DNA from 3 places in the Paenibacillus sp. TC-CSREp1 genome. Region 2 is predicted to be linked to each of the others. Evidence: a T-box and tRNA genes for the amino acid it is inferred to sense, from the RefSeq annotation. Region 2 holds a T-box; the other regions hold tRNA genes.
The links. The T-box of region 2 lies ahead of leuS (leucine--tRNA ligase). A T-box ahead of a tRNA ligase gene usually reads a tRNA of that ligase, here a tRNA-Leu.

Region 1: it encodes a tRNA-Leu, which carries the amino acid that the T-box ahead of leuS (leucine--tRNA ligase) is inferred to sense. The anticodon was not compared.
Region 3: it encodes a tRNA-Leu, which carries the amino acid that the T-box ahead of leuS (leucine--tRNA ligase) is inferred to sense. The anticodon was not compared.

Annotation. Positions count from the first base shown of each region.
Region 1 is NZ_JBNOKM010000021.1:13,249-21,119, reverse strand. It holds gene ACQSGY_RS25725 (organic hydroperoxide resistance protein) at 148-567, opposite strand; gene ACQSGY_RS25720 (Nramp family divalent metal transporter) at 1,018-2,367, shown strand; gene ACQSGY_RS25715 (HAD family hydrolase) at 2,580-3,296, opposite strand; gene ACQSGY_RS25710 (hypothetical protein) at 3,416-3,847, opposite strand; cyclic di-AMP (ydaO/yuaA leader) riboswitch at 3,962-4,137, opposite strand; gene ACQSGY_RS25705 (glutathione peroxidase) at 4,516-4,992, shown strand; tRNA gene ACQSGY_RS25700 (tRNA-Leu) at 5,198-5,280, opposite strand; gene ACQSGY_RS25695 (urease accessory protein UreF) at 5,686-6,387, shown strand; gene ACQSGY_RS25690 (XRE family transcriptional regulator) at 6,669-6,872, shown strand; gene ACQSGY_RS25685 (hypothetical protein) at 6,901-7,527, shown strand; gene urtE (urea ABC transporter ATP-binding subunit UrtE) at 7,616-7,871, opposite strand, start outside.
Region 2 is NZ_JBNOKM010000001.1:513,405-521,275, forward strand. It holds gene ACQSGY_RS02520 (deoxycytidylate deaminase) at 1-149, opposite strand, end outside; gene ACQSGY_RS02525 (ComEA family DNA-binding protein) at 193-717, opposite strand; gene comER (late competence protein ComER) at 904-1,749, shown strand; gene leuS (leucine--tRNA ligase) at 1,730-4,174, opposite strand; T-box leader at 4,249-4,506, opposite strand; gene ACQSGY_RS02540 (phosphotransferase family protein) at 4,631-5,587, opposite strand; gene ACQSGY_RS02545 (class I SAM-dependent DNA methyltransferase) at 5,825-6,595, opposite strand; gene ACQSGY_RS02550 (CvfB family protein) at 6,621-7,526, opposite strand; gene rsfS (ribosome silencing factor) at 7,523-7,870, opposite strand; gene yqeK (bis(5'-nucleosyl)-tetraphosphatase (symmetrical) YqeK) at 7,867-7,871, opposite strand, start outside.
Region 3 is NZ_JBNOKM010000009.1:161,363-169,233, reverse strand. It holds gene ACQSGY_RS15605 (carbohydrate-binding protein) at 1-1,460, shown strand, start outside; tRNA gene ACQSGY_RS15600 (tRNA-Leu) at 1,595-1,679, opposite strand; gene pelA (pectate lyase) at 1,851-2,741, opposite strand; cyclic di-AMP (ydaO/yuaA leader) riboswitch at 3,236-3,367, shown strand; gene ACQSGY_RS15590 (C40 family peptidase) at 3,373-3,837, shown strand; gene ACQSGY_RS15585 (carboxymuconolactone decarboxylase family protein) at 3,921-4,250, opposite strand; gene ACQSGY_RS15580 (hypothetical protein) at 4,382-4,600, opposite strand; gene ACQSGY_RS15575 (hypothetical protein) at 4,720-5,049, opposite strand; gene ACQSGY_RS15570 (xanthine phosphoribosyltransferase) at 5,148-5,729, opposite strand; gene ACQSGY_RS15565 (YkvI family membrane protein) at 5,934-6,989, shown strand; gene catA (type A chloramphenicol O-acetyltransferase) at 7,231-7,871, shown strand, end outside.

The DNA of each region.
Region 1 (7,871 bases), on a different contig from region 2:
CTCCCCAATGTGTCAGATTCAGGTAACCAAGCACCAAGCCCTGCTGAGCTGCCAGCAGGGCTTGGTGCTTGAACATGAGGTATCGCAAGATACCCTGCTCTTTATTTTACGCATGACTCTTGAAGAAGAGCCAACTTATTTGTGCAATCACACTACATTCAGCACAACGTCGATGTTGCCGCGTGTTGCTTTGGAGTACGGGCAGAAGTCATGCGCCTTGCGAGCAAGCTCCTCTGCCTGACCGTGATCGACTCCCGGCATGCTTACATCCAGACGCACGGCCAGCTTGAAGCCATCATCTGCCGGGTCTTTACCGATGGATACGTTGCTCGTTACCACGACATTTTCCAATTTCACGCCTGCTTTGCGGGCTACGTTTGCCAGAGCACTTTCATAACATGCTCCGTATCCGGCTGCAAACAGTTGCTCAGGGTTTGTCCCTTCACCGCCGGCACCACCCAGCTCTTTCGGCATTTTCAGATCATGCTGCAGCACACCGTCCGAAGAAGCTACCGAACCTGTTCGTCCACCTTTTACCGTTGCTGTTGCTGTATATAAAGCTTCCATCAGAATCTCTCCTTCGCTGTTAAAATTTGAACTGCCTACAATTCATTTTAAACCTCTGGCTCGTTTTGAAACGCCTTGACCTTGTTCTTTAATAGCTTTTACATCTATTCTTCAACAGCTTTTAGATCATATTCTTTAACAGCTTTTACATTTGGCTTCATTTCATGCATCCATTTATAACTCTTCACATGATTCCTGTTGAAGCTCCTTCTATACATCCTTCCAAGGCTCTTTTCCTTCATTTTGTCTCAATACATAAAAGTTGCACTAGACAAAAACTATTGAGTGTGTACAATGTAAATATGAACATAAAATTTTAGATATAACCACATTCGTATTTATCACAACTTCACTATTTATATATTCGTTCCAATGCAAGTTATACAAATTCCATGATTTTTTCAGCCGGTAATCGGCCCCCATCTTAATGTAAAGTCAGGTGATCCATCTATGAGTCAACGAAATCCGTTCAATACGCCATCCGGTGAATATGCAACAGCAGCAGTTGCTCCGTCACTAGGTGAAGCGCACAGCTCCATGAAAGTTCCCAAAAATGCAGTCTGGTGGAAAAAATTTCTCGCCTTTGTCGGTCCGGGTTATCTCGTCGCTGTTGGCTACATGGACCCGGGCAACTGGGCTACGGACATCGCAGGCGGCTCCCAGTTCGGTTATACCTTGTTATCCGTTATCCTTATATCCAATATGATGGCTGTAGTCCTGCAATCTCTTGCAGGCAAGCTCGGGATTGTTACTGGACGGGATCTCGCTCAGGCTTGCCGTGAACGCTTCAGCTTCCCTGTAGTTATGATGTTATGGATTCTGTGTGAGCTCGCTATTGCAGCAACCGATCTGGCTGAGGTCATAGGCTCGGCAATTGCCCTGAAACTACTGTTTAATATCCCCATGCTGTATGGGGTGATTATTACCGCTGTTGATGTGCTGATCATTCTTGTCCTGCAAAATAAAGGCTTCCGCGCACTGGAGACCCTTGTCATCGTGCTGATGGCCACCATTGCGCTCTGTTTCGGGATCGACCTCTTTCTGGCGAAACCGGACATGGGCGGTGTACTGCACGGATTCGTACCCAGCAGTGAGCTTTTGCAGAACCCGGCTATGCTCTACATTGCCATCGGCATCATTGGTGCGACGGTCATGCCGCATAACCTGTATCTGCATTCTTCCATCGTACAGACACGTCAGATCGAGCAGACAGCTCAGGGGAAAAGAGAAGCGATTCGATACACCACGATGGATTCAACCATCGCACTGACGCTGGCCCTGTTCATTAATGCAGCCATCCTGATTGTATCGGCGGCAGTATTCCACAGCGCAGGCATGACCCAGGTTGCCGAGATTTCAGATGCATATCATCTGCTGACTCCGCTGCTCGGCACCACCATTGCCAGCATCCTGTTTGGCGTCGCTTTGCTCGCATCAGGTCAGAACTCTACCCTCACAGGTACGCTTGCTGGACAGATCGTCATGGAGGGGTTTCTGAATATTCGTATTCCGGCCTGGCTGCGTCGTCTCGTCACACGGCTGATCGCAATCATTCCGGCCGTCATTGTAACCGCCATTGCGGGCGAACGCGGAACAGAGGAACTGCTGATTCTGAGCCAGGTTATACTGTCCCTGCAGCTGCCTTTTGCCGTTATCCCGCTGGTGATGTTCACGAGTGACAAAAAAAGCATGGGCCCGTTTGTTAATAAACTCTGGCTCAAGGTCGTTTCCTGGATTATCGCTGCGATCATCGTAGTGCTGAACGTGTACCTGATTATCCAGACTATTATGCTGTTCTAACTTATATATAAGCTGAACTAAGGACGTTTACAGTTGCACTCCGATGACAGAATAATCTCAACTTTCAAAAATCCCGTAATATAAAAAAAGGCTGACTCGCCGTCTGGTACGATTACCAACGCGAATCAGCCTTTTTAAGTCTTTCATTTGTTATACAGCCCAGCTGCATATAACCTCTAACTCGACCTGATGTAACCTAATGCTCATATGAACTAAGATGCATCGTTATCAGGTATGAGCAGCGGCAACAGTTCATCCAATGATTTAACCGTCCAGTCTGCACGCTCATGCTCTGACTGCACTGGCTGAAACCTTCCATATCCCTGGAGAATACGAATGGTATGCAGGCCCAGACTACGAGCGGGAACGATATCATTGTCAATCCGATCTCCAATCATCACCGCTTCCTCCGGGGCACAACCAGCCTGTTTCAGGGCAACCGCATACAATTCCGGGTCGGGCTTGGACACTCCTTCTTCTGCCGAGCAGGCCAGTACATGAACATATTTTCGAAGTCCATAACTCTCCAGCCGCATTTCAGTCCCCGGGCTCTGATTCGCAATAATGCCTATGTGATAGTGCTGCGACAGCTGCTTGAGCACCTTGGCTGCAGAAGGAAATGGCCGCTCCAGCTCTTTGTGGAATTTCAGCTTCTCCTGAATCAGTTTGCGGTGACCTTCATCCTGAATGTATGTCCGTATGGCTACCTTCATAGGCCATTGTTCGTAGTTCTGGTAACATTGTGCAAACAGCTCCCGTACATCCTCAATTTTCACAGGATAGTCGTAAGCATTCGCCTCACGCACAAACTGCCCGATAATATCGTCAACAGGCTCCCATTCATCCACCAGCGTATCCCCTACATCAAAAAACAACCACTTCAACCCGGCAATATCCGGCAAGCCAATTCCTCCTTGTACGCCACTCAATGACGATCCCGGGCGCGCATGCTGTATCCATAAAAAAGAAGACTCACGACAAGCATGAGTCTCCTCGGATTCCGTTAGTCCATACCTGTAATTATAACAGGCACCTTACACAGGATCAATCATAAGCTGCTTGCTTCAGCTTCGAGTTTATTGCAACTATTAAGCAAGAATCCAACTTCTCCATTTAACGAATACACAATTTTGTCCGCACCCATGCCCCGATAAATGCCTTTTGGATGACTTTGCTCCGTTATCACGCATAGAGACTTGGATGTCCAGGAGCGAACAATCTGCAGGTAACGGCAAGTCAGGTTCAGACTGTTTTCAAAAATAAATACGTTGCCTACGCTCGTCTGCGGCAAAAACCATTTTTGAGCTGCTGCTGTATTCATACGAATCACATGCTCTACTCCGATCCGGCGGAGCTTGCGCTCCTCACCCGCACTGTTTGTCAGAACGGCAAAAGGCATTTTTTTGTACATTAGCAGCTTCACAAATTTACGTCCAGCTTCATTTGGTGCGGTTACTAAAATCATCTCTGTATCCATCATTCGTTCCTCCCTTGGCGTGAAAAGACAACAAAAAAGAAGCGTGGGGACCAAGGCCTCCGAAACGCTTCTTAAATAATCCATGGCGAAAACGCCATGAACCAGCGTGCGGTTTGTTGCCTCTCCCTTTAACGCTTACGAGGTTAGCTGACGGATTCGGGCGCGAGAGTCGCCCTATTTCCGGCTGTCACCGGAAAATTCACCCCATGGATGTCTGCTGCTGTAATACAGCCCATCCTGTTGGTTCCCCCGTTTTCCACCCACGATGAATGGAAACTCAGCGATTGAAACATCGTTCGTAAATCTTGCATGTAAGACCGATCGATATCATCGTCTGTTTCGTTTTTCAGGTACAATATAATTAAAATTCAAATTACGCTTTGAATCATACACCCGTGCCATGATCATGTAAAGTCCGGGCAGATCACCGAATCGTCAGAATTCCGGCAATAAACTTCAATAATAACGCTTACAATGAGCTTATACGCTATCCAACTCTTCCAAGCTGTCTAATTCTCGCCCGCACAAAAAATTGATCAAGCGAATTGCATTCCTTCTATGAATAAGGTGAGCCGATAAGGATAATAGTGTCCTCCGTAAATTGATTTTGCATTATTTAATTGTATAAAATATAATAAACTTATCAACATAATATGATGGAGGCGATCCCCATGTCAGTCTATGATTACAAAGTAAACACCCTTCGCGGACAAGAGATTGAAATGTCCCAATATCGCGGCAAAGTGTTGTTAATTGTAAATACCGCAAGCCAGTGCGGCCTAACTCCTCAATTCAAGGGCCTGCAGGAGCTGCAGGATCAATTTCAGGATGCTCCTTTCGAGGTCCTTGGATTTCCCAGCAACCAGTTTGCCCAGGAGAAGGGTTCCTCTGATGACATCGCTGAGTTCTGTCAGATGAACTATGGCGTAAGCTTCCCTATGTTTGAGAAGATTGACGTTAACGGTGCCAGTGCTCACCCGCTATTCCAGCATATTACTAAGGAAGCACCAGGTCTGCTCGGCTCCAAGGCCATCAAATGGAACTTCACCAAATTCCTTGTCGATCAGGAAGGGAACGTTGTGAAGCGTTATGCTCCCCAGACTACACCTGATAAAATTGTAGAGGATATTCAGAAATTATTGAAATAAATAACACCCGTTTCTACACTTTGAAAAAAGCTGCCCCAAACCACAGAGCCTCGGTTCTGCTCGGTTTACAGGGTGGCTTTTTTACGCAGCTAATGAAACTTATCTCCGCCCGTTGTCGCCTTTCAGCTGTTATTTATGCAGGATCAAAAGACAAAAAAAGAAGCCTCCCGTACAGGGAAGCTTCCTTCAATAACACTTCATATGATGCGGTCGAGAGGACTCGAACCTCCACGGGCGTACGCCCACTACCCCCTCAAGATAGCGTGTCTGCCATTCCACCACGACCGCATGTCGTAAATTATCGGCAACAGAATTGATTATACCGGAATGTTATCTAAATGTAAAGCATTTATTTAAACACGCCAAAAATCAGTCATATTTCCCCAAATGTGCGCATATCCTGAATCTGATTCCGAAAAAATGCCAAGGCCGCAGTGGAACCAGAATGAATTTCTTGCAGCATCGTATTTTCAAATATTATTTCTAAAGGAGAACAAATTTATTGTCATATTATATAACATATATAATAATAAAGAAGGAAATTTAAGCTTTTTTCAATACAAACCATTGACAAAACACGGATAATTATGTGAATATATATATCATATAATTCGGATTTAAGCACATAAGATTTAGAAAAGAGTATTTTATGTAAGATAAAATAACACAAACAAGCACTGGAGGCGAAAGATCGTGAACCGTGGCAATAAGCTGCTAGATTACGTGAAGCTGCTTGATCCTTCTGTTCAGGTTGGAGGGTTCTCCCATTTCTTCGGCATGGATACACATATCAAGGAAGGAACCATCCGTACAGCCGAGGATCTTGAATCGTTCATGCGCTGCCAGCTGCATCCCAGTCTGGTTCGTCTTGAAGGTATGGCCATCAAAGGCATATATACCGCAATCGATCACAAAGACACTTGGCGCATCGCCCTGATCGACAAGCTTGTTCACGTGCAGCGAACACCTGCCGAGCTTAGAGAACAGGCAGCTACCATCGGCAAACGTTTAATCAAGCTATCTCACGCCCTGCATCCCTGGATCGACTTCAAACCGCTTGAACAGATTTTCACCAAATACAGCTCCGTCGGCTGTCTCCCCACCGTTCACGCCTGGATTAACCACCACCTCGACATCCCCGTCGAAGAGGCGGTCCTCGGTTATCTGCATTCAGCCATGTATGCCTGTATATCCGAAGCCTCCAAAGCTATTCCTCTAAGTGAGAATGTCACCAAGGAGCTGCCCGGTCGCCTGACCACAGACCTTGAGCACGAATGGAAGACCGTGAGTGCTTCTTCTCCAGATGGACACATGCACCCTGCATCGCTGTCTATGAAGACGTTATTCCCCAGCTTCCATATGCTCGGAGCCGGGCTTCACGCTTACAGAGCTTGAGCCCCTCCCCACCAGCCCTTTCTTGATTCCATTCAAAAACACGCCGCAACCCCCTTGCTGGCGTGTTTTTTCGTTTATGAAAGCTTGCTACATATAGCCTTGGAGGCCCACAAATGGCGTATATACGTCATTTTAATTCAAAAAATACACTTATTTCCGTATTTTTTAATTGTTAGATGACGGATTTGCGTATATAATGGAGATTACAGCTCGCATTTCTATTCAGTTTACACGAAGAAACGCCTGCTGAATACTATAATTCCACTCAGGGGTGAACCCTTTTGAACAAGAAGAAACCCGTCACTCCGTTCGGTTGGGCTATCAAACGGCGACTAACGGAACTGCAGATTGACCAAAAAACCTTTTGCGAACAGCACGGCATCCCACCCTACCGCCTGTCCAATCTTATTCACGGCACACGTAAAGCTACGAGATTCAGGCATCAGGTCGCTGATATTTTGGACATACCAGAGGAACTGCGATAACATCTTTTATCCAAGGAGGACTTCACTCATGAGACACATGACATCGGACCTCGAAAGCCTGTCGTTCCAGTCCACCAATCATCAGCTAATCATCATTGATCAACATTGGATCATCCGAAGCTGCAACCGAGCCTGGAAGCGTGGATTCTATAAACCCTTTTCACACTCAGGCAGCAGCCGTCATAACCACTATCTTCACCTGATGGAAGCGTGGACAGCACAAAGAGGTGTCCCACCAGCCAAGTTTGCGCAGCATCTAAGACATAACGTTGTGCCTTTCAAGCATGCTCATACATACGACATCTCTGTGACCACTCCGTACAACGAAGAAAAATGGTTTCGTGTAGAGCTAACCCCATTGCATGACGGCCCCTTATTCGGCGATAATCTTGCTTTAATTGCTCATACAGATATCACCGAACAGAAAAGGACCGAGCAGCAGTTAAGACAAGCCCTGACTGAAGCACGCACATTGCACGGCCTGCTGCCCATTTGTGCCGTCTGCAAACACATCAAGGACGAATCCGACGAATGGAGCTCCGTGGAACGTTATCTGGAGAAACATACCTCTGCCGAGTTCACCCACGATATCTGCCCTGAATGCATTCGTCGGCTGTACCCGAAGTATTCCAACATTTTGGATAAGCGTCATTGAAGTATGCACCGCAGCCCTATCATGTTTGTGCCAATTCAAGCACACACTGAATCTTCTCGCAACAATGACATCAGATAACCGGATCGCATTATACAGACAAATGATATTCAAACTGCGACATATCCAGCTCCTGCGGCGTCCCCTGCAGCGTCATAACGCCTTTGTCCATCACATAAATGTAGTCGGCGGCACTACGCACAAAATCAATGCTTTGCTCCACCAGCAGAATCGAAATCGTCCCCTGCGCTTTCAGCTTAAGGATCACTCGCCTGATGTCCTCAACGATCGAAGGCTGAATGCCTTCCGTCGGCTCATCCAGCAGCAGCAAGCCAGGGCGGGAGGCC
Region 2 (7,871 bases):
GCGCCGTTATATGCGGTTCCCAGCAGCTTTTTCCCTTGAACCAGCACCGCACCTACATGCCGTCGCGGGCAGCGAGAACGTGTGGACACCATATACGCGATATCCATAAAATACGTGTCCCAATCCTTGCGAAGCTCTACTGTACTCATTCAGTCTCCTCCTCATGCTCTGCCCCATCTTATCCTGTCGAACTTACTGAATCTGTATATATGGAGCCATCTTCTGCAGCATCTTCGTGCCGATGCCCTTCACCTTCGTAAGATCGCTGACCTTCGCAAATGGCCCGTGTGTATTACGGTAATCCACAATTGCCTGAGCTTTCTTCTGTCCGATTCCCGGGAGCTCGGTAAGCTTCAAGACGGAGGCAGCGTTAATATTAATTTTGCCATTGTCGGTTATTTCAACTGCTGCATCAACGACCGGATCAACCTGAGGCTGCTTATCTCCTGCCTCTAATTTAATCTCAGCAGCACCGGTACCAATTCCAGCCTGCTTTTGCACGTTCCCGCCGTCCTGTTCTGACACAGCCGCCGCAGTGTTTTCCTGAACCAAAGCAGCCGACTGTATAGCAGAAGAATTCTGCGTACTTGTCGGCTGCTCGATGCCGAGCTGCATCGGTTCCCAGCCGCTAGGCGGCTGTTCACTTCTGCCCGACCATAATATTAATATGCTCCCAACCACTGCTGCAGCAATGGTCATGCCTTTATTCCATCTCATTCTTCGCACTCTCCCTCATATTCAAAATAAATATCATTTCGAACACGGGCGGTGCTTCCGAACCGTTTAATCTTTTTATTTCAACAATTTCATGCATATTCATGTCATGTGAATCAGGACCTCATGCATAGAATAGAAGGAAGATACTGCGCCATTACCGTAAAGCATGAAAGGAGGCCTGAACCAATGAAGGTTGGATTTATCGGAACCGGCAGCATGGGCAGTCTGCTGATCTATGCCCTGATCCAATCCGGTGCACTCGAACCCCGTCAGATTGCAGCAAGCAATCGAACCCCTTCCAAAGTACGGCAGCTATCCCTCCGTTACCCTGGTCTGCATGAATCGCAGAGCAATCGGGAGACGGTGATTCGCAGCAACATCATCTTCCTGTGCGTAAAGCCGCTGGAGTTCAAACATGTTATCGACGATATCCTGCCTGTTGTGAATTCCAATCATATAATTGTCTCGATCACCAGCCCCGTGCAGCTGCGTCATCTGGAATCTTCACTTCCTTGCAAAGTCTCCAAGGTGATCCCGAGTGTTACGCATCAGGTCGGCAGCGGAGCAACCCTTTTTATCCACGGGGAACGAATGACTGCTGAAGACCGCTCTGTACTGGAATCTCTGTTAAGTCATATCGGCAGACCCTACCAAGTGGATGAAGCCTGTACTCGAATCACATCCGACTTCTCCAGCTGCGGACCTGCATTCATATCATTCTTTCTCGAAGAATGGATCGAAAGTGCTGTGCGCCTGACGGGTATTAAACGAGCAGACGCCTGTGCTCTTGCCGGAGAGATGCTGCTCGGAACAGGCAAGCTGTTAACCGAGGGAGGGTACACTCCGCAAGAGCTTCAGGCCCGTGTTGCCGTACCTGGCGGCATAACCGCCCAGGCACTTGCCCTGCTGCGAAACAACCTGAATGGTGTATTCGACAGTTTGATTCACACAACACATGAGAAATATGATGAAGATTTAATCAAGCTGGATGAGGTGTTTCGTGCCAGTGAAATTAACCGGCAACAATATTAACCAGTTTGCCTGGAACGGCAATGACTTTGCGAACAGTCTTGCCTTCCAGCGCCTGTTTCACAGGAGCCAGCTCCATCGTGTAATCCTGCATACCCTGTGCATCCAGATCCTTCGCGATCGTGGTGCGGGTTACAATTTTACCGTTAACTTGAACGACAATTTCCACTTCTGCATCCACGGTCATGGACTCATCATATTCAGGCCAAGCCACGTACGTAATTCCACCCTCATGCCCCAGACGGCTCCACAGCTCTTCCGCCATATGCGGCGCCAGAGGTGACAGCAGCTGAACAAAGTTTTCCATCGCTTCACGAGGCAGTGTATCTGCTTTGTACGCATCGTTGATGAAGATCATCAGCTGACTGATTGCAGTATTAAAACGCAGATGCTCCAGATCTTCCGTGACTTTTTTGATCGTTTTATGAGTTGTTCGTTTGAACTCGTCGGTTCCACCGTCAGCTGTAATTTTATCATTAATCGCGCCAGTATCTTCGTTAATGAAGAGACGCCATACGCGGGACAAGAAACGATGCATCCCCTCTACCCCGTTAGCATTCCAAGGTTTGGTCGCTTCCAGAGGCCCCATGAACATCTCATACAGACGCAGTGTATCTGCACCGAATTCGTTAACAATCTCATCCGGGTTAATGACATTACCGCGTGATTTACTCATTTTTTCATTGTTGGTACCCAGAATCATGCCCTGGTTCACCAGCTTTTGGAACGGCTCTTTGGTGTGTACCACACCCAGATCATACAGCACTTTGTGCCAGAAACGTGCATACAGCAAGTGAAGTACCGCATGCTCCGCTCCACCGATGTACAGGTCAACCGGCAGCCATTGCTGCTGTTTCTCTTGAGAGATCAGTTCCTTGTCATTGTGTGGATCTATGAACCGCAGGTAATACCAGCAGCTTCCTGCCCACTGCGGCATGGTATTCGTTTCGCGACGAGCCTTCATGCCCGTTTCCGGATCAACGGTATTCACCCAATCCGTCACATTGGCCAGTGGTGATTCACCTGTGCCCGATGGTTTGATCTGATCAATATCCGGCAACAGCAGCGGCAGCTGATCTTCCGGTACGGTCTTCATCGTTCCGTCCTCCAGATGCAGAATCGGAATCGGCTCTCCCCAGTAACGTTGACGGCTAAACAGCCAGTCGCGCAGACGATACGTTGTTTTTCCTTGTCCTTTGCCGTGCTCTTCGAGCCAGGCAATCATCTTCGCCGCAGCCTCTGCGTTATTCAATCCGTTCAGGAAGTCGGAGTTCACGTGTGATCCGTCGCCTGTAAACGCCTCTTTGGTCACATCTCCGCCTTCAATAACTTCGATGATATTCAGGTTGAATTGCATTGCAAATTCCCAGTCACGTGCATCATGACCCGGAACAGCCATTACAGCACCAGTACCATAACCAGCCAGTACATAATCCGCAATCCAGATTGGCAGCTTCGCTCCGTTAACCGGATTGATTGCATACGCACCTGTGAACACACCGGTTTTGTCTTTGGCCAGATCGGTACGTTCCAGATCACTCTTGCGAGCAGCCTGCTCCTGATAAGCCTTAACCGCTTCACGTTGCGCTTCAGACGTAATGACATCTACCAGTTCATGCTCTGGCGCCAGAACAGCAAAGCTTGCACCGAACAATGTATCCGCACGGGTTGTAAATACTTTAATAACCTCTTCACGGCCTTCAATCGCAAAAACAACTTCAGCCCCGGTTGATTTGCCGATCCAGTTGCGCTGCATATCCTTGATGCTTTCGGACCAATCCAGCTCTTCCAGATCCTCGAGCAAACGCTCTGCATATTCTGTAATTTTCAGCACCCATTGACGCATCGGTTTGCGCACAACCGGATGTCCACCACGTTCACTCTTGCCATCAATAACTTCCTCGTTCGCAAGCACCGTACCCAGCGCTTCACACCAGTTGACTGGCACTTCATCGACATAGGCCAGACCCTTTTTGTAGAGCTGGATGAAGATCCATTGTGTCCATTTGTAATACTCGGGGTCCGTTGTGCTGATTTCGCGATCCCAGTCATACGAGAATCCGAGTGACTTGATCTGACGACGGAAGTTATCAATATTACGGAAAGTAATATGACGCGGGTGCTCGCCTGTATCCAGTGCATGCTGCTCCGCAGGCAGACCGAAAGCGTCCCAACCCATTGGATGCAATACATTGTATCCACGCATCCGTTTGTAACGGGATACGATGTCTGTTGCAGTATAACCTTCCGGGTGACCTACGTGCAGTCCCGAGCCGGACGGATACGGGAACATATCCAGTGCATAAAACTTCGGTTTGGACGGGTCCTCACCTGTTTTAAACGTTTTATTTTCATCCCAGTATTGCTGCCAGTTTTTCTCCATTACTTGCGGCTGATAGCCGTGCTTCGGCTGGTGATTCTCACTCATCTATATTCCTCCTTCAGGTTTATACGCGCTTTTAAAGCAACAAAAAAACCTCAGCATCCCGTAGCGTTTGCAGCGCTAGGGACGAGAGGTTGAATTCCCGTGGTACCACCCTAGTTAGCGGACGAACGTGCTTCGTCATCCACTCCCTTTAGACCTGTAACGGCGGTTAACCGATGCGGATTTCCTTTCCCGTTCTGTACTCAAGGCATAGAACCATGTAATCACCGCATTTCTCCAAGGCGAGTTCGCAAATTACTGTCAATCGGCTTGCACCAACCGCCGACTCTCTGTGATGTACAGAATTCACTACTGATCCTTATCATCGAAATATGTATACAATATCGGGAACATTATATACAAACGAAAGCACAAAGTCAATACAACACGTCATATTCATGTTTTTGAGCGGCAAACCCGCCTCATACCACCTTAAACGTTTACAGCAAAACCAAATGCTCAGCTTTGCTTAAAACGTACGATGCCTTCCTCCATATTACGAATCGTTGACTGGATATGTTCCTGATCATCGTACTGGCGGTAGTTACATTCAATGCGCAGCGCCAGATCAAAATACAGATCGTACAGACTTCTGCGCTTATGCTCATTTTCCGTAGTAATTGCCCGGCCATACCCCTTTATAAACCCTGGGGTGTAGTTAAAGTGGCTGAAATAATGCTCCATAAGCGGATCTCCCCACAGTGAGCGTTCAAAATCTATAATGCCTGTAATCTGCTTATCCTGCACCAGTACATTGCCATCCCACAGATCCCAGCTGATCAGAACCGATTCAGTCACTTCATCCAATGCATCCGATTTCTCTTCAATCAAACGTCTCAGCTCATCGTAATCGATCCCGATATTAACTTTGGCCGCCTCGCCATCTGCCAGCATATCCTCCATTAACATGGAAAAAGCTTCTCTCCACGTCGCACGCTGTCTATCCTTGCCCGAAAAATAACCAAACTGTTCACCTTGGATCTCATTGATCCGCCGATTGTAAAATCCTAATTGCTGCTCAATCCCATCCTGTACTTCCTGTGTAAATTCAGCCTTGATCTGGTTGTACGGCTTTCCGGACATAAGGTCCATAACAAAATACTGTGCCGGAGCCATCGTTAATGAATCATCGTAAGCGAGCACCTTGGGCACAGGAACATCCCCCAGCTTGGCAACAAGGCGAAGAGCCTGCACTTCAGCCGTCATCAGATCCTGTTCACAACGCATCATATGAGTCGCAGCCGAAGGCGCAATCTTCAGGACAACGCTTCGTCCGTCACCAAGCTTTATTTTATAAGCCTGATTGGCCCAGCCGTCAATCATTTCCTCATAATGTTGAATCGAGGCGTGCAGGTGATGCTTGATAATCAGATCCAGCTGTTCTTTGCTCAATCTCGTTTTATATGTACTTTCCATCGATGTGTTCCCCCTTTTATTAAAGTTAATCGCATTTCAATCAGATGCTTAAACTTCACTCCAACGAACAAAACAAGCTCCGGCTCCCTATAGAAAACGCTTTCTAGACATATTAATTATGTCCCTTTTTACCTTGTGCAGCAATACTTTTATGCATACCATATTCCAAAAAAACTGCCCTTAGCCCGCATTTTGCATACAGTCTAAGGACAGCTCGTTATTTTGAATGATAAATTATCATTTCACAGCTACATAGAACAAACGCTCCGCATGATCCCCAGCCTCGTTCCATTCAAAGTCAGCATAGACCTTCACATCACGAAAACCCGCTTTGCTTAACTCCAGCTTCATCCAATCCGGATCATACGCACGCTGCACATGAACTTCCTCGAACCGCCGATACGTATCCTTGCTCCCATCCTCCACACGCGAGAAAATGCTCAAATGATGCTCAATCTCACATCGGTCCTGATCCAGATCACAGGTCCAGATGTAGGATACGGAGCGCTCATCCAGTACAAAGGGCTGCTCTTGATCGTATCGGATTAATGTGTTCGGATGATGCACATCAAACAGGAATGTGCCTCCCGGCTTCAGCATCTCATACGTACGCACGAAAGTACGAACGACATCCTCGGATTCCAGAAGATAGTTCACACAATCACAGAATGAAATGACCGAGTCCACAGGCTCAGGCACTCTCCAGTCCCGCATATCCTGCTGCACCCAGCGTACGCTGCCTTCCCGGTACAGACGATGTCCCTGAGAAGTGGCTTCCATCTTACTGCGCGCAACAGACAGCATATCAGCCGAGAGATCAATGCCCGTCACCTCAAAACCGGAGTTTACCAGCGGGATTGTGATGGAACCTGTTCCACAGCCAAGCTCCGCCACACTTTTGGGCATGCCATGCTGCTCCCAGGCTGTTCTTGCAAACCTTATCCAGTCCGGATAAGGCATATCTTCCATTAATTCATCGTAAACGTAGGCAAATTTCCGGTAAGACATGTCGGCACCGCACTTTCAATTTCATTTACTTCTCTTCTGGCTGCTGCTTCGGTGCGGATTCGGACAGATACGTCCAGTTTTCCTTCTGCACCACCAGACCATCCTTCATCAGCTTGCCAAGAGCCCGCTTGAACGCCGATTTGCTGATGCCGAAACGCTGTTTGATAATGTCCGGCGGTGTCGCATCGGAATACGGCATGCCGCCCATCGGGCGCTCCTTCATAAAAGCAAGCAGCTTGTCTGCGTCTTCGTTACGCCCAACCTCTTTGCGCTGTGTCATCGCCAGATTCACACGTCCGTCTTCACGTACCAGCGTAACCCGGCATTTCACTTTCTCTCCCAGACGCAGCATGTGACTGCGCTCGGAGGAATGAATCATGCCAATCGCACCAAAGCCAAGCACACCGCCGTCCACAAGTACAAATGTCCCCATCTGAAGCGGCTTGTACACCAAAGCCTCAACCCACTGGTTCACCCAGGTAGTCGGGGCATGGAAAGCAAGGGGAGCAAGCTCACGTTCTCCGGCCAGTTTGGCCCGCAATCGTCCTTGCTTGTCATGCTCCATAATGACAAACACTTCATCTCCAACTTGAGGGCGCAGCTCTTCAAGCTCGGGCAATTCACGAATGGGAAGCAGCAGCTGGCGTCCGAGCCCCATCTCCAGAAAACAGCCCAGACGCGGATGCACATCCGCTACGACCAGTTTAGCCATCTCTCCAAGCGTGAGGTAAGGCTTTTTCATCGTAACCGCGAGGCGGTCTTCTGTATCAAAGAAGACAAAAACCTCCAGCGTTTCACCAATTTTGATGTCCCGAGTCAGCTCGGTGTAGTGAAGCAGTACATCTTCCGATCCTGTCGTCAAAAAGTAGCCAAATGGAGACACTTCACGTGAAACCGGCAGCGAGACGACTGTTCCTGCAATCAAACTCATACGGTCTCCACCACTTTGGCGTCAGACCAGAGACGCTCGATATTGTAATACTCCCGTTCATCGCGGTGGAATACATGAACCACCACATCACCAAGATCCATCAGCACCCAGCGTGCAGAATCCATGCCCTCGATGCCTTTGATGACCGCACCGGCTGCGTGAGCCTGTTTGCGAATCTCTGTAGCAATCGCCTGTACCTGTGTATCCGAGTTACCGTGGCAGATCACAAAATAATCGGCAACCAGCGAGATATTGTTCAGGTCAAGAGCTACAATATTTGATGCCTTTTTATCATCAGCGGCAGCAACGACCATATTCATAAGTTCTTTCGATGATACTGTCATG
Region 3 (7,871 bases), on a different contig from region 2:
CATGGACAGATCCGATTGGCAAAGCTCTTTTAACAACGAATACCCCCGGCATGTCAGGCGTGGTTTGGCTTTTCGACCCTGCAGTTTTCGTGGACGACGATGGGACAGGATATTTATATGCAGGTGGTGGAATTCCCGGCGGCTCGAACCCCACTCAGGAGCAACGAGCCAATCCCAAAACAGCCCGGGTTATCAAACTCGGTGCCGATATGACCAGTGTAGTTGGCAGTGCATCAACGATTGATGCACCCTTCATTCTGGAGGACTCGGGCATTCATAAATACAATGGCAGGTATTATTACTCCTATTGTATTAACTTTGGCGGCGTACACCCATCCAACATTCCACCAGGTGAAATTGGATATATGGTAAGTTCCAGCCCCATGGGCCCCTTTACATATGAAGGACATTTTCTGAAGAACCCCGGGGTATTCTTTGGTGCAGGCGGCAACAACCACCATTCGGTTTTTCAATTCAATAATGAGTGGTATGTCGTGTATCACGCTCAAACCGTCAGTCTGGCTCTATATGGTTCAGGAAAAGGTTATCGCTCACCACATATTAACAAATTGCAGCACAATACCAATGGTACAATTCAGGAAGTGACTGCGAATTATGCTGGAGTTCCCCAGCTATCCAATCTGAATCCATATACCCGTGTCGAAGCAGAGACCTTTGCCTGGAATGGCGGAATTCAGACGGAAAAGTCGAATGCACCTGGCGGTCCAGTAAACAATCAGCAGGTAACCCAAATACACAATGGGGATTGGGTCGCGGTAAGTAAAGCGGATTTTGGTTCCAGCGGAGCTCAGACTTTTAAAGCCCATGTTGCTTCTGTATCAGGTGGAGGGAAAATCGAGATTCGTCTGGATAATGTCTCCGGTCCTCTTGCTGGCACACTTAATGTCCCGCCTACTGGCGGTGCACAGAACTGGCTGGAAGTCGAAACCGCCGTTAGCGGGGCAACAGGGGTCCGAAATGTCTTTCTAGTCTTTACCGGCAGCGGATCAGGTCAGCTTTTCAACTTCGATTACTGGCAGTTCTCTAACACTTCTTCGTCTACAGGCACAGGCACAACCTATGAAGCGGAGAGCAGCACTCAGCTGACAAATGCAGTTATCGAAGCCCTCTATCCCGGTTACACGGGTACCGGATATGTAAACTTCAACGCTCTAACAGGCTCATCCATTGAATGGAATAACATTACTAACATGACGACTGGCACTAAAAACGTAAAGTTTCGTTACGCATTGGAAAGCGGCACACGCACTGTCGACATTTATGTGAATGGTACCAAAATGCTTAGCAATGAACCCTTCAGTGCAACCGGCAGCTGGTCTACATGGGGTGAGAAAACCGTTCAAGTCCCTATGAACTCAGGGATGAACACCCTTCGAATTGTCACAACAGGGACAGAGGGTCCGAATATGGATAACATTACAATAACGCCCTCCTTATAAAACGCCACCGTTTGCTACATTTCTGACAGTATAACGACGCCCAAATGGAAGCCAGGAACATAGAATAATCAAGATTCCTTGATCCAAAAAATAAAAGGCTCTTTCAGGATGATCCTGAAAGAGCCTTTTCGTAATGCGGTCGAGAGGACTCGAACCTCCACGGGGGGTTAGCCCACACGGACCTGAACCGTGCGCGTCTGCCAATTCCGCCACGACCGCATATTTTGTGTCTCACCAACTAATATCAGCGACAAGAAATAATATATCATGCACCTTTTCTCTTGTCAACACTAAAATAAAACCAAAAGTGCGAACCAGGTTCATATCCGGTTCGCACTTATATTATCTGGCTAGATTTATCAGGGGCTGGATTAGCTCACGGCCGCATGATTATAGCTTGGACGGCCAGCTGCCATACCATGCATACCCGCCTCTTCTTTCTTTTTCAATATCACTAAGCTTGTATTTCACAATCCCGTCCCGGCCTACAAAGATCGGTTTGTCTGTGCCAAGCTCATAAAAACGCGCCCAGATTGGTGCTGCACTTGAATCCGCAATAATCCGGCTGTCCCCATTTGCTCTTTCATAGCGATAACCTGTAATTTTCACTTTATTAAACCAGGCTTCTGCACCTTTGATAGATGCCGTAATTCTGGAATTGGCCGGTCTGGTCTTCAGAAATTTCACAATGTTTACACTTTCCGCTGCCGTTAATGAAGGTACTTCATAAATTCTGGCTCCCGCTGGTTTAAGTGAGCTCGAATCATGCTGCTGGCCCCATGCCGTAAGCTTGCCACCGGATACTACCTGTGTATTCAGGATGGCATCCACACCTTTGGACACCGCATTTTTACTGCGATTTGCAAGTGAACTGTCGATAAAGGAGAAGTCTCCTTTGCGCCCCGCGACCTCATCGAGCATGTACATTACATTAATCATAGCGTCGTCATTATACGTAATATGTTTATGATAACCGGAGCTCTGGTAAACCTGCGGCCACCCGCCATTCGAATACTGCATGTTCAGCAAAAAGTTAATGCCCTTGATTGCTGCAGCCGAGTATCGCGGATCATTTGTTTTTTTGAATTCATTTGCAAGTCTTCTAATCTCTGAGTATGTAGCTTTGTTATCAATTGTTGATTTGGCCCACTCACCTGATGTCTGGCTGTAATCCTTTCTCCACCCCCCATCGGGACGTTGGTTTTTCAAAATATCAGACATACTTGCCGTTGTACCTGAGGCATCCGCAGCAGATACGGTTGCTGTAGGCAAAATTGCCATTCCCACTCCAGAAAAAACCATCGAACACGCGAGCACAAACGTGACCCATTTTTTTGCTTTCAAAAGACAACACGCTCCCCAATTCACAAATATGATCGCTCTCTCACATGTCTACCTACTGGCTTATATTTCATGGTATGCTTTGATGCACCCCAAGAACAAACCAATAAAATCTAATTAAATACATAATTTGTATGAATAAATTTATGATATGCAATAAAATAAATTTTGTCAATATATGCAACAAAGCTCAAATTTCACTTTATACTAATATTCACCCATCCAACTTTTAACACTTGACAAATCGGTTTAATAACCAACTCGGAACCTGTTTAAACATTAATGACTTTTTTGTAATCTTTACTGTCGAAATTTCAACAAAATTATGACGAAAATCAATAATTCCGCTAACATTGAATCGAAAAGAAGCTTTACAAATGGGTTTGACATTTACGCATTTATGCAATATAGTTTCAAATAGTTACAAAAACTTAATTATTCATTTGCCGAGTTTCAGGATTGAAAACGGGGGAACCATTTTGGGTGAATTATTCTTATACATAGGAAATATAGGGAACCTTCTACCGAACCCTTAGCTAACTCCGTAGGCATCGAAGGGAGAACATTGATTTTGAAAAAACTGATTATTTCCATTTTTGGAGCTGCTGTACTATTCACATCCGGGGCAACAAGCACAGAGGCAAGCTCAATCAATTCCGTTGTTAACAATATGACAGGCATCCCTTACAAATGGGGCGGCACAACCATGGCTGGCTTCGATTGTTCCGGGTTCTTGAGATATCTTTTTAACAAATACAGCATTGAACTGCCACGCACTTCACAGCAGCAGGCCAAAGCAGGCACACCGGTAGCCAAAACCAATATTCGTACAGGCGACCTGGTATTTTTCAACACAACAGGCAAAGGCATTTCACATACAGGTGTATACATCGGTGGAGGTCAATTCGCGCACGCGTCCAGCAGCAAAGGGGTCAGCGTCACCAAGCTCTCCAACCCTTACTTTAACGATCGTTATGTGACAGCCAGACGGGTTACAGGTCAATTTATGTATAACAAAATGATTGGAAAAATCTAAAATCCATCTCATACAAAAGAGAGGCCCTGGTATATGCCAGAGCCTCCTTTCTATTTTCGGAACATGTACATGTCTATAATGGACTAATGCAGCGCCTTCTGCACACGCATAGCCCCTTGCGACAAGGCATGTCCGCCTCCAACAGCCCCAGCGACAGCTACCGTCTCCATAATCTCCTGATCGGTCGCTCCCTTGGAGCGGGCCTCCTGTACATGATAGAACGTGCATACTTCATTGTTGGCAAACAGGCCGATGCCCAGCGCAATCAGCTGCTTTGTTTTGGCATCAAGCACACCTGGCTGAAAGCACTCCCCTGTAAACTCGTGATACGATCTCACCACATCCGGCAGTACATCACTTAATGCGCCAATCTGATCCTTGTACGCATGAACTTTATCATTCATCAATGTCATGGCTTGCAGCACACCCTTTCGGCTGTCAATACAGCGAATTTTTCCACTGTACCTATCTTCTCTCGGCCGTGCAGCAATTATGCCAGGTCATGATGGTAATTCCAAGCATATCGTTTACTTAATCAACTTCTTTATTCCTCCAGAACACTTTGACGAGGCTCACTGAACAGCTGATACCGATAACGGCGGTCCAGCTTCACCACACGACGATTCTGACGGCGAATCAGCACCTGTTCATCATCCCAGGCCACCACAATGCCAGTCACATCGTTAGACTCCAGCTCGTCCCGTACAACTCTTACCTTTTCACCTGACAATCGCAGGGCATCCAACTCTGAATCACTGATCATGTTTTAAACTCCTATATTCAAATTCGTTTACAAAAAGAGACCTAAATGAAAATTCATTTAGGTCTCACGTGACTGTATTGGACTGTCATGTCATTCGAAGAAAATGTCCCGACTGAGAGTTACCGCTGCGCGTGCTCTTTGCTGTCGTTCTTCTCGAACCAAAAATCAAGCACTTTGGCGGACATCACACGTTCTTCAAGGTACTCTACTTGGTGCGGTGTAAATTGTTCTTTCCAAGAGAAGGACAACTCTTCACACAAGCCTACAATCGTCAGCAGTTCTGACCAGGCAACATAGCGTTTGTACCAGAAAAATTGAGGATGTTCAATCATATAGGGATAAAGGTCATCGAATTCCGTATGTTTACAATCCAGGGCACGTTCAAAATGAACTTTCGATTCCGCCAGCTTATCAATAAAAAATTGTTCTGTTGCCGGTTGGTTCCCCATGGTGTTGCCTCCTCTCCCTAACATACCCTCATTATAAAGGAAATCCGCAGCCATGCAAAGGCAAAGTTCGAAAATTAGGCCCTATTTCCTTCAAAATGTCACATTTCGTTATCGTCAAATTGCACGGTGCCGTTATTTAGTGAACGAATGCGTACAAGGGCTTCCACCGGAATACCCTGCTCCCGAATCGTACGCGCTCCAGCCTGGAAGCACTTCTCCACAACTACACCGAAGCCAACCAGCTCCGCACCGGAACGTTCGATAATTTTGATGACACCGCGAGCAGCGTCTCCATTCGCAATAATATCATCGATGAACAGAATTCGGTCATTTTCATGAATAAATTCGCGAGACACCATAATGTCCGTAACGATGCCCTTTGTAAAGGAGGGTACACGTTCGCAGTAGGCATCAGGATCGGCCAAGAGCGTTTTTTTGCGACGGGCAAATACCAAAGGTACCCCCAGCTCATGCGCTGCGGCAAAAGCAACTGGAATGCCTGAGGACTCTACTGTAATCACTCGTGTCACACCACTCTCGCGAAAACGCGCAGCAAACCGCCGTCCCATCTCCATCGTTAATGCAGGATCAATCTGATGGTTCAGAAGTCCATCCAGCTTCAACACCTGATCCGAGATGACGACTCCTTCTTCTAAAATTCGTTGTTTTAATATATCCATGATTTGACCTCCCAAGCCTATCCTATGAGGTTTAAAGTATCATATATCCGGCTGCAAGTTCAAGCGAAATCCGGCACACCTCCGTATAACAGTGCTAATTCATAATCTGACTCATCCTGCTGTCATGACTTTTATGGGTCAAGCATACCTTGTACTATGGTACCCGCATGTCCAATAAATCCCGGGACCTGAAAGGGGAAACACATGAAACAGGCATTCCGGGTGCTGCAGATTGCATTCACTTATATCGGAACCGTTGTAGGCGCCGGCTTTGCCACCGGGCAGGAAATACTGCAATTTTTCACACAGTATGGCAAGTGGGCTACCATCACCATCGGATTGTCCACCATGCTTTTTGTCTGGCTTGGCACCAAAATGATGCTGATCGCTCATGATACAGGTTCCCGTTCATATGAAGACCTGAATAAACATCTGTTTGGTCCCAAGGCTGGCGGGTGGATTACCTGGGTAACCCTTATTGTGCTGATCGGTGTAAACAGCGTGATGCTTGCGGGAGCAGGCTCTGTTTTTATGGAACATCTGGGTCTGCATTATCAAACGGGCCTGATCATTACCCTCATTGGCACGTATTTGCTTCTGGGACGCGGGATGCAGGCTATTTTGCAAATGAACAGCATTGTCGTTCCGATGATGCTCCTGTTATCACTGCTGATGATTTTCAGCACAGTCCATCACCCTGGTGCACTACGTTTTATCACCCTTACAACAGATAACAACCCTATCCAGGTCTGGGTATCACCGCTGCTATATGCTGCTTTCAACCTTGCTCTTGCTCAAGCAGTGCTTGTCCCTGTTGGCAATCAGATTCGTAATCGCAATACGCTGAAATGGGGTGGAATCGCAGGCGGGATCGGCGTAGGTTTTATGCTTATGGCAGCTCACTTTGCTATGTCGGCATATATGCCTGGCATCACCCAGTTCGAAATCCCGATGGGCAGCATTGCTTTTCAATTAGGCTGGGTTGTTCAATCGATCTATGTTTCACTGATTTTCATGGAAATCTTCACGACATTTGTTGCCGACATCTATGGTATGACATTACACCTCAGACAGCATCTCAGCGTACATCCCCGATTAATCACATTAACCATCATGCTGCTGTGTTACTCACTCAGTCAATTCGGCTTCAGCTCCCTGTTGTCCATCCTGTATCCGATCTTTGGCTGTATGGCAATGTTCTGGGCTGGAAAGTTACTTTTGAATCGGTGGGGCACGTTTCGGGGTCGAAATAATATATAAGGTAATTGACTAACAGTTACCTTTCATTCGAAGGTCTTACTGTCCTTTGACTTTCATTCAGGAGTTTTACTACGTTTTACATCTAAATATACATGCCTGGTGTAAAGTCGTTTTATGCGGCCATCGTTATGTTACAATAAAAATGACTTTAAAAAAGAATTAAAGGATTGGTTCTTTATGAAAAAAACAGACAAGCTCGCCTCCTGAATTCGCGCTAATATCAATTTAGGAGGCACATCCAATGAATTTTAATCGCATCAATTTTGACGTTTGGAACAGAACAGAGGCATTTAACCATTATATGAACCAAAATACGTCCTTCAGTTTAACCCGGGAAATAGATGTCAGTGTCTTATATCGGTTCACAAAGCAACACAAATATCGGTTTACTCCAGCTTTGATCTTCTTGATCACCACTGTAGTGAATTCACATCCGGCTTTTAGAACGAGCTACAATTGTGAAGGGGAGCTGGGTTACTGGGACAGGCTAGATCCGCTGTACACCATCTTTGATCGCCGTTCTGAATCATTCTCTGCTGTTTGGACTAGCGTCACTAACGATTTCGAGACGTTTCATACGGCTTATACTGCCGATGCAGAAAATTATAATGGTTCAGGCAGGCTGTTTCCCAAAACACCTGTACCCGAAAATACGTTTTCTTTTTCGGTTATTCCGTGGACCTCGTTTACCAGCTTTAACTTGAATATCAATAACAACAGTCGTTACCTTTTGCCTATTATTACTGCAGGGCGATTGATTCATAAAGGAGATTTAATCTATCTGCCAATTTCATTACAGCTCCATCATGCAGTCTGTGACGGTTACCACGCAGGCTTGTTTATGAACTCCGTTCAGGAACTGGCACACCATCCGAACAATTG